Regions from separate parts of the Paenibacillus sp. KS-LC4 genome, predicted to be linked through region 3. Evidence: a T-box and tRNA genes for the amino acid it is inferred to sense, from the RefSeq annotation. Region 3 holds a T-box; the other regions hold tRNA genes.
The links. A T-box is a leader RNA that pairs with one kind of tRNA and senses whether it is charged. The one in region 3 lies ahead of argS (arginine--tRNA ligase), so its partner is inferred to be a tRNA-Arg.

Region 1: it encodes a tRNA-Arg, which carries the amino acid that the T-box ahead of argS (arginine--tRNA ligase) is inferred to sense. The anticodon was not compared.
Region 2: it encodes a tRNA-Arg, which carries the amino acid that the T-box ahead of argS (arginine--tRNA ligase) is inferred to sense. The anticodon was not compared.

The regions. Positions count from the first base shown of each region.
Region 1 covers NZ_CP145905.1:343,643-347,900, reverse strand. The annotation lists gene gap (type I glyceraldehyde-3-phosphate dehydrogenase) at 1-388, opposite strand, end outside; gene V5J77_RS01580 (sugar-binding domain-containing protein) at 506-1,543, opposite strand; tRNA gene V5J77_RS01575 (tRNA-Arg) at 1,795-1,866, shown strand; gene clpP (ATP-dependent Clp endopeptidase proteolytic subunit ClpP) at 2,097-2,678, shown strand; gene V5J77_RS01565 (HPr family phosphocarrier protein) at 2,871-3,140, opposite strand; gene whiA (DNA-binding protein WhiA) at 3,238-4,167, opposite strand; gene V5J77_RS01555 (YvcK family protein) at 4,174-4,258, opposite strand, start outside.
Region 2 covers NZ_CP145905.1:204,213-208,470, reverse strand. The annotation lists gene V5J77_RS00925 (chromate transporter) at 1-168, opposite strand, end outside; gene V5J77_RS00920 (chromate transporter) at 191-820, opposite strand; gene V5J77_RS00915 (ROK family transcriptional regulator) at 1,085-2,284, shown strand; tRNA gene V5J77_RS00910 (tRNA-Arg) at 2,437-2,513, shown strand; gene V5J77_RS00905 (MFS transporter) at 2,927-4,258, shown strand, end outside.
Region 3 covers NZ_CP145905.1:5,312,164-5,316,421, forward strand. The annotation lists gene V5J77_RS22525 (EamA family transporter) at 42-935, opposite strand; gene V5J77_RS22530 (L-lactate dehydrogenase) at 1,336-2,301, shown strand; T-box leader at 2,360-2,597, shown strand; gene argS (arginine--tRNA ligase) at 2,671-4,258, shown strand, end outside.

The DNA.
Region 1 (4,258 bases), 1.3 Mb from region 3:
CGATTGTGATATCTTCGTTAGTAGCAGGAGCGGAGATGATAACTTTTTTAGCGCCGCCTTTAAGGTGAAGCTCAGCTTTATCCTTAGCTGTGAAAATACCAGTGGACTCAACAACGATTTCAGCGCCTACAGAAGCCCAAGCCAGGTTTTCAGGGTTGCGCTCAGCGAAAACTTTGATTTCGCGGCCGTTAACTACGATCGCGCCTTCTTTAGCTTCAACTGTAGCATCAAGAGTACCGTGAGTTGTGTCATATTTCAAAAGGTGAGCCAGTGTAGCTGTGTCTGTCAAATCGTTTACTGCTACGATTTCAACATCAGCGTTGTTCAGAGCTGCGCGGAATACGTTACGACCAATACGACCAAAACCGTTAATACCTACTTTAACCATTGTTGTTTCCTCCTAAAGTGTGTTTGGGATAAAAAAATATATTTCAAGACATTTCGCATGCCGAGTGCCATTGTCTCGCCCGGCGCGAAGCATCAAGATCACTTGCCAAAAATATGATTATGGATCCGATTCTTCGATTATTGCAATGATTTCTAATGCGGCAGCCTCATCGGTAACTAAAACATCATTGTGTCCAAAGCGCATCACTGCTGCGATCGCTTCGCCTTTGCTTTTGCCTCCAGCTACTCCGATAACAACTTCAGTCTTAACAATATCCTCGAGCCGTAATCCTACCGTCGGCATCTTGTGGACGACCTGCCCTCTGCGGTCAAAATAAAAACCGTAGGCTTCTGCAAGCGCGCCCTCCGCTTCAATACCCTGCATCGTCGCCTCATCAAGCTTCCTGCGCCGAGCCATCACCATAGCGTCTCCGATGCCGTGCACGACAATACGCGCCCTGCGGATCACCTCTATAATGTCCTGGATATTCGGTTCCTGCATAATGGGAGCATAAGCTTCCTCTCCAAGATGGTCAGGAACGTGAAGCAGCCGATAATTGGCACCTGTTCGCTTCGCCATGGTGGAAGCAATCGTATTCGCCTGATAGTCGACGCTTTCGCCAAGTCCGCCTCTTGCTGGCACGAACCAATTGGTTTTGAGCGGCGCCACAGCCGAAAGCTGATTCGCTACCTGAGCCGTCGTCGTCCCGCCTGTAACGGCAATGACATCGCCTTGCTCCATCGCTTTACGCAGCACCTGTCCTCCTGCTCTGCCAAGCTCCCGCTTCGTCTGTGCGGATACATCAGAGTCGCCAGCCACAACTACAACCTGACTAAGGCCAAAAAAACTTCTGATCTTCTCCTCAAGCTCAGACAAGCCGAAAATCGTCGGCACAAAAGGCTCAAACTGTTCAAGCAGTTCTTTGCCAGGTTCGCTGATCCTCATGCCGGAAGCATGGATTTCAAGCAAGCCCTGTGACTTTAGAAAGTCTGTTTCTGCTCGCAGCACCCTCTCCGTCATACCAAGCGTTGTCGCAAGCGTTCTGCGGCCGATGAGATCAGAGAGCATAACCTGGTGCAGTATCCTGTAGCGCTTCCTCATCACGTCGAGCAAATCTGGCAGAAGCTGCTGCTGCAATTCAATCATTTGGCGCATCTTCTAATTATTCACTCCACCCGTACTAAGTTAAGCGAAACTGATACTCAAGCATTGCGGTGGACATGAAACGTCCCACACTCCCGTTTTAAGTCCCACCTCTATTTTACCGAACTTGATCTCACATTTCAAGTCAACAATTTCATATGAAACCGTTTACTGACACGTTTTTTTCAAATTTATTTTTGTTAGCTGGCTTGATTTCTATACGTATTTAACCTATACTAAATCTTGCTGTTACTTTTATACATGCGCCCGTGGTCCAATGGATATGACGTAGGCCTCCGGAGCCTGAGATCTAGGTTCGATTCCTAGCGGGCGCGTTCTGATTGACTGATACCAGCTTACAGCAAGCAATAGGCGTTTATGATGCCGACAATGTGGCCACCCTGATGAAAGGGTGGTTTTTTTATTTCATTTTTCAGCTATGAAATGGCTGGTGCCTGAGAAAAATCTGATTTGTCTGACTATCTTTGACTTTTAACTTTTTATCCGCTATTATGTTGTTACGGCAATATCAATCTTGTTATTTTTCGGAGGAGGTTTACAGGATATGAATTTCGTTCCTATGGTTATTGAGCAAACTAATCGCGGAGAGCGCTCCTATGACATCTATTCCCGGTTATTGAAGGATCGTATTATCTTCTTGGGCTCGGGCGTCAATGACGTTGTAGCCAACTCCATCATCGCACAGATGCTGTTCCTGACAGCAGATGACCCTGAGAAAGACATCTCCCTTTACATTAACAGCCCTGGCGGTTCGATTACCTCGGGTATGGCTATCTATGATACGATGCAATACATCAAGCCTGACGTATCTACCATCTGTGTAGGTATGGCAGCGTCGATGGGCGCTTTCCTGCTTGCAGCAGGCGCCAAAGGCAAGCGTTACGCACTTCCGAACAGCGAGGTTATGATTCACCAGCCGCTGGGCGGCGCTGAAGGCCAAGCGAGCGACATCGAGATTCGTGCTCGCCGCATTATCAAAATGCGCGATCACCTGAACGGCATCCTATCCGAGCGCACAGGCCAACCGCTTGAGCGCGTGGAGAAAGACACCGATCGCGATTATTTCATGAGTGCAGCAGAGGCTTGTGAATATGGTCTCGTTGACAAGGTTATTGAGAAAATCTAAATCATCCATTAATCCTATGGGTGTATAAACAAAACAAACCCGGTTCAGGCGAATCGGGTTTGTTTTGTTATGAGCTTCTATTTCAGTATGCGTATCACGCAAAAAAACCGCCCCTGGATCAATCTGATCCAAAAGGCGGCATAGCCAACAGATATGGTTACGAGCAGACGAGTCTCTGCTGCATACGGCTTTTTATTGGTTCTCGAGCTCTTCCTTGCTGACTAATGCAGCTAAAGCGTTTACAGCCTGTTCTGCGTCCGAACCTTCCGCACTAATGAAAACTTCAGTGCCCGAGCTGATTGCCAAGCTCATAATTCCCATAATCGATTTGGCATTCACTTTCTTGTCGTCTTTCTCGACAAATACTTCAGATGAAAATTTATTAGCTTCTTGTACGAATAATGCTGCTGGTCTTGCATGAAGACCCGTTTTTAGTCGAACGACAACCGGAAGCCTTGTCATGGAAACCATACCCCCTATATCTTATTCAATCCTTAATTATGCCGATAATTTTAAACTCATTGTATCATTATACCATCGGAAACATGAAGTTAAAAGTTTAGCCGTTGCGTATTTTTTCAGCAAGTTCGTCAATTTTGCGAAGCCTGTGGTTTACGCCTGACTTGCTCACTGACCCTTTGAGCAGTTCTCCAACTTCCTTCAGGTTCAGATCGGGATGCTGCAAGCGGATTTCAGCGACTTCCTTGAGCTTATCCGGCAAGTTTTCAAGCCCTAGCTCGCGGTCCAGCAATTTGATATTATCAATCTGCCGCACGGAAGCGCCGATGGTCTTGTTCAGGTTCGCTGTCTCGCAATTGACGATTCGATTAACGGAATTGCGCATGTCGCGCATAATTCGAACATCCTCGAATTTAAACAGCGCCTGATGAGCGCCAATAATATTCAGCAACTCAATAATTTTCTCGCCTTCCTTAATGTAAAAAATAAAACCTTTCTTCCGCTCGATGCAGCGGGCATTCAGCTCGAACTTATTGGCCAGCTCCACTAATGAGCCGCAATACTCCTCATACATCGAAGAGATTTCCAAATGGTACGAGGAGCCCTCAGGGTTATTCACTGAACCTCCAGCAAGGAATGCGCCACGCAAATAGGAACGTTTGCAGCACGATTTCTTAATCATCGCCTTATCAATTCCGGAGTTGAATACGAAGCCCTCTGAAACGATATGAAGCTTGCTTAATATAGATTGTACCATTGTTGGTATACGTACGATATACACATTGTTCTTTTTCAGCCGCATTTTTTTCCGAACCAACAGCTCGGTGTGTACCTCAAAGTGCTTTTTGACCAGAGAATAAATACGACGGGCTATTGCAGCATTTTCTGTTGAGATGTCCAAAATGACTTTGCGGCTGGATAAGCTGACAGAACCATTCATCCGAATGAGCGCGGATAGCTCTGCAAGCTCACAGCAGGAATCCGCTTCAATAAGCGTGAGTTCCTTTTTTGTTTGTGCCGCAAACGACATGGTTTGTCACCTCTTTCTAATTATCCAGTTTTCCACTAGCTTATAAATATGATGGCTTAGACGCTCGGCATCATGCCTTAGAAACGTCTGG
Region 2 (4,258 bases), 1.1 Mb from region 3:
AATTGAGCCTGGCGCCATCCCGGCAAGGGAGACGGCCTGCTGAAATTCCCCCTGCGTCATCCACCCTCGGGATAAAGCCTCATATTGAATAATCGGAATAACCGCATAGCCCCCTCCAAACGAGACACAACCTATTTTCAAAAAAACAATGAACAGCTCTCCGAGCATACTCCGTGCCCCCTCTCCAATTTTAAATGTAATATTCAATTTCGCTGCTAGTTCTGCGGACAGAAGCTTTCTCCGTCAGCACCTTCATCCCCAGCAGCTCCTTTCCTTTCGTGAATACGATGCCTCCAAGCAGCCCCGCCAGAACAACGAATATCGGATTAATTGCAGTAAACAGCAGCACGGCCAGCGTCACAATCGCTACGAATATCGTAGTCATATCAAACAGCGCCGCACGCGCCATGCGATATGCTGCCATCACCATTAAGGCAATGACCGCTCCATGTATCCCTTTAAGCGCCGCAACCAGCTTCGGATGATCGCCAACGACACGCATAAATAAACCAAGCAGCAAAACGAGCAGAAGCGTAGGAAGCGTAATGCCAACAATAGCAATAATCGCCCCTGCTGCGCCAGCCTGTCGATAGCCAACCATCGCTGCCGCATTGACGCCCACTCCGCCGGGTGCGGACCCTGCGAGTGAAATGAGCTGCGTCCATTCCTTTTCATCCATCCACTGCCGCCTCTGTACCGTCTCCCGCTCGATCATCGGCATCATTGCATAGCCGCCGCCAAACGTTGTAGGCCCAATTCGAAAAAATATCCAAAACAGCTGCAGCAGCATGCCCAGCTTTTTATTTTGTCCATTTGCCATGAGGTTCCCTCCATTGATGGGGTGATGCTTTCTCTCTATTATACCACCTTTATTCCATTTTGGTATTAACTTATTAAAAAAAGACTCAAAATTTCATTTTAACGTTGTTCAACGCTTAATTAACGAGTGATTTCAATCGAATTAATTTCTTTTTGGAATAATGTTTGGGGTGCCCTTGAGCATAGCGACTGTCCATGAATTACGATATAATGAGGAGTGGTACTTTCGTTTTTTCATCCTATCTATAGTAAGCAGGGATTAGCTATGTACAAAGCGGAACGGGACGTTCCCTCTCATAAAGAGCTTATTTATACACAAATCGCTGAGCAAGGCACCGTATCGAAGGCGGAGCTCCTGGATCGACACAAGCTGACGAGCAGTACGCTCACGCGTGTGCTGGAGGAACTGGTGACGGAGGGGCTGATTCAGGAAACGGGCCTTGGTCCCTCCAGCGGCGGCCGACGGCCGATTTTATACCAAATTCATGCGGGTTACCGGTACATTTTCGGACTGGAAATTTCGCGTTTTTCCTCGACGCTAGGCTTATTTGATATGCAGCTGAATCAGAAATCACTCGTGCGCTGGCGGATGGATGAGGCGATGACGCCACAGACGCTGGTCGACTATGCGTCACAGCTTATGCGTACGTTGCTTCGGGATCACCGGATTGAGCGGGAGCAAGTGCTCGGTATTGGCATTGGAGCCGTTGGACCGCTTGATCGGAGCAGCGGAATGATTTTGGACCCGCTGTATTTTGCCGCCCGCGGCTGGACGCAGGTGCCGATTTGCCAAATGTTTGAGGAAGCAACCGGATTTACCGCTTTTCTTGAAAATGGCGCCAACACCGCGCTGCTCGGCGAGCGTTGGGCGTTGCGCCATGAAGATATTAAGCATGCGCTGTACGTGCATGCTGGTGTCAGCCTGCGCTCCGCGATGATGTCCTATGGCCGTATCGTCCATGGCACGATGGATATGGAAGGCTCAATTGGACAAATGATTATTCACACGGATGGGCCACGTCTGTCTCTGGCAGGTAATTACGGCGCGCTGGAGGCGTATGCTTCGATTCAGGCACTGGAGCATCAGGCACGCTCCCATGCGAAGATGGGGCAGGACTCGCTGCTCAAAGCCTATTCCGTCACTCCCGAGCAGCTGAATTATGAAGTGCTGCTGCAAGCCCTGTCGGCAGATGATCCGTATGTGCAGGAGCTGTTCCAGCAGTCCGCCGTCTATTTCGGCGTTGGCCTGGCGAATTTGATTAATATTTTCCACCCGGAGCTTGTGATTCTGGGCGGCGCTTTAATCAATTCCAAGCCGATGTACTTTCAGACCGCTACAGATACTGCAAAGAAAAACACCTACTATTCTCCCGCCTACGAACCGAGGTTTTCCACAGGCCAGCTTAAAGAGGATGCTGTCGTAACTGGCGCAGCGCTAACTGTACGCAATAAGATGAGGATTTAAAGAGCATGGTGCAAATCGTGCAACAATGTGTTAGTAAAGCAAAAAGGTGGAGCAGACTGACGATTCCCTTAGTTGGATAGACTAATCAAGCAGTTAAACTGGCAAGCATTGTTGCTTGATCTCGCCTTCCATGGTAAAATAATCAATGCTGCGCGCCCGTAGCTCAGCAGGATAGAGCGACAGTTTCCTAAACTGCAGGTCGTACGTTCGAATCGTATCGGGCGCGCCATACTTAAATGATCAAGAACCGCACAATAGTGCGGTTCTTTTTTTATTTTGTGGCTGTGCACGCCAGATGGTGTTTTCGTTAAGATTATATATCTTGAACCTTTTCGTCCCCTAGGTATGAAGGCAATTGCTTCGGTTTATATTTTCAAATTGAGAATAAATATAAAGAAATAACTGATTTTTAGCTATTTTAGAAAGAAAATTTTAATTTTAGCTTGATAATCGCTATTACGGAGGCCTTTTTTCTCAAAACGAAAATAAATAGATTTACAAAGAGGAACTATTTCGTTAAGATAACAATCATCAAGATGATATCCATACAGCACTAAGGAGGATTGGTAGAGGCATTGAAAGTCCAAATACAGAACTTTTCATAAAATGGAGTCAAGTTTCGTAGCACTAGGAGGTTAAAAAATGATTAACTTGCAGAGCGAAGATGTAAAGAGAAGAGTCATCAAGTGTATGCCATGGATTTTGCTCTACGAATTTTTTCAGGTTTTTAATGAAAACGTATTCAATTTAATTACACCCAACCTGTCTCAGGAGTTTGGGATAACCCCATCAACTGTCAGCTTAATCGTTACGCTGGGTAAATTATTTTTGGGTATCGCTTCAATTGTATTCTCGGCTTTATCAGATATCGTCAGTACCCGAAAATTAATGTTAGCTTCATGCTTTGTTCTCCCTGTTGTGACTATGATCGGCTTCTTTTCGCCACATAGCTTCACATTATTGATTACTGCGAGGGTACTATTTGCGCTAACGATTGCGATTCCTCTTGCACTGCAAGTCGTTATTGCCCTTAAATATTTTGACAGATTAACAGCTGCAAAATATTTCGGCTATAATGCAGCCATTTTCCAGCTCGCCTCTGCGGCCGGCCATTTTTTTGGAGGCTATATAACAGAGAATTTGCACTGGAATTATATATTTCTTTTCCCGCTTCTCACTCTGATTGGCGTACCAACCCTTATCAAAAATTTACCTAAAGATGAAAGCAAAAAAGGTTCTTTCGATTTCATTGGCATGATTTTAGTGACCTTTATTTCAACATTGCTGATCACATTTATGACATTTAAGATGCAGTATCCTATGCTGTTAATTTCCGCCATTGTATTTATTGCAATTTTCGCATTATATACAATTAAGAGCAAAAATCCGTTCATTAAGCCAGAATTATTTAAAGTCAAAGGAATTATATGGTCTCTTATAGTCTGTGGTTTGTTTTATGGAACACAGGTAGGGTTCGGCTTTATTTTTCCCTTTATTGTTAGTAATGCTTACGGGCTGCCGGTCAGCACCATCGGTGTGTTTTATTCGTTAACAAACATTGCCGCTTTCATTGCCGGAATGTATTCCGGCCGTATTATTAAAGCGGTTGGCTACCGCAATATTGCACTGCTTGGCGGCTTGTTTATATTTTCTGGTTTGACCATGGTTGCTTTTTTGGTCGGGTATTCAGTAGCTTTTGTATTCGTTGGCATGGGCTTATTCAATATCGGCTATGCTTTATTTTTCTCAGGATATCTTACAAATTATACACAGTTGCTTCCTGAGCACCAGCGCGGTTCAGGAGTAGGCATCGAGAGGCTTGTACTCAACGTTGGCAGCTCGCTTGGCGGAGCGTTTATTGCCATGCTTTACGGTCAGCCGTACATGATGAACAAAATCCTGGATTTCTCATCCAATCCGAAAACTGCGATGTATAGCAATGTAGCCTTAGTGCTTATGGTTATGATTGCTGCT
Region 3 (4,258 bases):
TTTCGTACTTAACTCGCCTGTATTCTGCGCGCTGCACAGCTTCATGAACCATACAAACGCATAAGCAGGATGCCTGCGAACGCGGCACATATCCCGATCGTCTCCAATTTTGTGAAACGCTCCTTAACGACAAAGCGTGTATACAGCAGCACAATCAGTACATTAAGCGCCGTTACCGCCGACACCAGCCCCGCCTTCCCCACATCAAAAGCCGTCACAATAAACATCATACCGACCGCATTGGTAATACCGACCGCCATCCCGACGGAAAACGTGCGGCGGAAGCTCCAGCCCCGTTTGTTCACCAAGTCAGCTGAATGGCCTGCTGCCAGGGAGGCAAAGCGCAGCGAGCGCATATCGCGCAGCCACCACAGCCCAAAGCAGATCGAGCCGCTGCTGAACATGCAGACAAGCGTCGGAAACAACGGCGCATCCATTAGCGTCGACCATTTTCCCGACAGATCGTTTCCGGCAAACAGCAGCATCGCCAGCAGCCCCCATTGCGCTCCTTGCAAATTGCCACGGGTAATATCATTGGAATAACGCACCAGCAATATACCCGCGATAATGATAATAAAGGAGCTCAGCTGCGCCATATTCAGCGTCTCTCCCCATACCGCGAAGGCGACAACGACAACAATCGCCGAAGGCAGTGCGGTCAATATCGCAACAAGAGAGGCTTTGCCCACGGCAAAGCCCTTAAACATGCTTGCATTCGCCCCGAAAGAGAACAGCCCCATCTGCACCCCAATGAGCGATGACACGGTGAAAGCCTCCCCTGTTGCCAGCGTACAAGCTAGTGTAATCAGCGCTCCTGAGAAAAACACTCCACACAGCAGCGCATTGCGATTAAGCGCCTGCTGGCTCGTCCAATGATACAAAATCCCCCGCAGCCCAAAGCTCGTCGCCGCCAGCAAGGATAATAAAAGCCACATGAATGCCATTCCTCCATCTCTGTCTGCCCACACATACTTTCCCTATCATGACAGCTGAAGGTCAGATTGTAAATGCACGAAAATAAGCCGTTTATCTCTATTCAACCTTAGGTCTTCCGGCCTGCACATTGTGGACAATCCTCCCTGTTTATATGTGGATAAGTGTTATAGGAAGCGGAAAACACTTAACTTGAATACTGTTGATAATGTGTACAACTCTGTGGATATGTTGAAAAAGAGAGCCTTCATCGCCAATCGCTGGCAGATGGAAATGTGCATATTTTCACGTTTTTCTATGCATGTGACATAGACAAACATGGAATGAACATGGCCGTCACATGATGGGCTGGCTGCCGCATATAATAGCTTAAAGAGTTAACGGCAGAGGAGATGCTATAGGATGGCCAATAAAGCGCGCAAGGTCGCCATTGTTGGAGTTGGTCAGGTCGGTTCTAGCTGCGCCTATTCCTTAATTAACCAGTATATTTGCGATGAGCTGCTGCTCATTGACCGCACGTTTGATCGTGCTTACGCACAGGCGCTCGATTTATCGCACAGCATGGATTTTGTCCATGGTCGAACGAAGGTTGCTGCCGGGACGCTGGAGCAGTGCGGAGATATGGATGTGATTCTTTTATGTGCAGGAGCGTATCCAGTGGGCAGCGATGATCGACTGGATGTACTGCATACGGTGCGCGAGATTTATGAAACGATGATTCCTCGCATTATGAACAGCGGCTTCAACGGAATTTTTGTAGCGGCCGCCAATCCTGTGGATATTGTGACGTATGTCGTGTGGGAGCTGTCCGGCATGCCGCGCTGCCAAGTGATTGGCACCGGAACGTCGATTGATTCCTCACGGCTCAAAACGCTGCTTTGCGAGCATTTTCCCGTTGATGCCCGCAGCGTGCAGGGCTATGTGCTAGGGGAGCATGGCGAGTCACAGTTTCCCGCTTGGTCGCATGTGACGGTTGGCGGAAAGCCGCTGCTGCATATTTTAGCGCAGCATCCGGAGCGCTTTGCAAATGTGAAGCTTGGAGCGCTCGCTGAGCAGACCCGCAATGCCGGGTGGGAAATTTATACGCGCAAAGGCTCGACCAGCTTTGGCATCGGTAATGCGCTGGCGCATATTACCCGCTCCATTTTAAGCGACGAGCATCGCATTATTGCCGTGTCCGCCATATTAAACGGCGAATATGGCCAGCGGCATGTATGTGCCGGCGTACCTGCCATTATTGCCCGCTGCGGGGTTAAGGAAATCGTCGAGCTCAAGCTGACGACGCGGGAGCAGCGGCTGATGGAGCGCTCATGCACAATAATACGTCAGGCGATTGAGAGCCTATCTTTAGTAACCGAGAAAGAATAGCCTACATTTAAAAAAACGGATTGATTTTTCTAATCGTATTCGATATGATAGCTGTTAATTAACATCAAGGAACGGGAGAGTAACCTAAATAGGAGCCATTTCAAGCGAGCCGGAGCAGTGAAAGCCGGCAATGGACGGTTAGGTGAAGCGCACCCGGGAGATGGCGGCCTGAAGCGAGCAATCGCGCTAGGGACGTCCGGTTCAGCACCGTTACAACGGCGAGATGCCCTTCCTTTATTTTGTTCGGAGGCGGCAACAAGAGTGGTACCGCGGGGATAACAGGCCTCGTCTCTTAATTGTAGAGACGGGGTCTTTTTTGCGTGCTGCTCTGCTCTTGCCTGAACATGTATATTGGAGAGGAAGATGATGATGCTGTTAATGGACAAAATAGCGCTAGCTCTGGCGAATGTACTCGCTCTGCCCGAAGCAGAAATTCGGCCCTTACTGGAATATCCGCCCGATGAGAAGCTTGGCGACGCCGCTTTCCCCTGCTTTACATTAGCCCGCACGATGAAACAAAGCCCTGCTAACATCGCCGCACAGCTGGAGCCCCTCGTAATAGACGCGAGCTGGAGCGTTAAGGCTGCCGGCCCCTATTTGAATTTCAAATGGAATAGGGAGCTGACAGCGGCGCAGCTTATCGCAGATTGGCAAAGCGGAAGCCTCATGCACGCAGCCATTGGGAATGGCGAGCGCATCATTATCGACATGTCTTCGCCCAATATTGCGAAGCCGTTCGGCATTGGACATTTGCGCTCGACGATGATCGGCAATGCGCTGTACCACATTTTGCGCAAGGTTGGCTATGAGACGGTCAGCGTCAACCATCTCGGCGATTGGGGCACGCAATTCGGCAAGATGATTACCGCCTATCTCAAATGGGGCGACGAGCAGCAGCTTGCAGCCGATCCCATTAAAGGCTATTTGGAGCTGTATGTGCGTTTTCATGAGGAAGCGGAGAAGCACCCCGAGCTGGAGGATGAGGCGCGCGGCTGGTTCGCCAAGCTGGAAGCTGGCGATGCTGAAGCGATTCGCTGCTGGAGCCAGTTTATTGCCGACAGCCTGAAGGAGTTCAACAAGCTGTATGCCCGGCTCGGCGTGAGCTTTGACCATTTTCTCGGCGAAAGCTTCTATAACGATAAAATGGATGCCGTTGTGCAGCAGCTTCAAGAGCAACAGCTGCTGGAGGAAAGTGAAGGCGCACAGGTCGTCCGGCTGGATGAGCATGAGCTTCCGCCTTGTCTCATTCGCAAATCCGATGGCACCTCCATCTATGCGACAAGGGACCTCGCGACTGCGATATATCGCCATGATGAGATGAAAGGCAGCAAGCTGCTATATGTCGTCGGCTCGGAGCAATCGCTGCATTTTCGCCAGCTATTTCTCGTGCTTGAGAAAATGGGCTTTGCATGGGCAGCAGCCTGCAAGCATATTCCCTTCGGACTCATGAAGCTGGATGGGGAAAAAATGTCCACCCGCCGCGGCAAGGTCGTGTTTTTAGAAGAAGTACTGGATGAGGCGGTGCAGCGGGCTTTACAGAAAATAGAGGAAAAGAACCCTGCACTAGCAGGAAAGTCTGAGGTGGCCGAAGCCGTTGGCATTGGCGCCGTCGTATTCGGAGATCTCAAAAATACGAGAATGCTTGCGGTCGATTTTGTACTGGAGGATGTCCTTAATTTTGAAGGGGAAACGGGCCCTTACGTGCAATATGCTTACGCCAGAACGCAGCGGATATTGGCAAAAGCGGAAGGCAGCGACGTGACTGCTGCCCCTCAGTCCGCCGATTATGAGTATGTTACAGACGATTATGCCTGGCTGCTGATGAAGATGCTTTTGCGCTACACAGCCGCCCTAGGGGACGCTGCCAAGCGGCATGAGCCGTCTATTCTCGCCAGATATTTGATCCAGCTCGCGCAGGCGTTTAATCGTTTTTACCATCATGACAAGGTACTCGCTG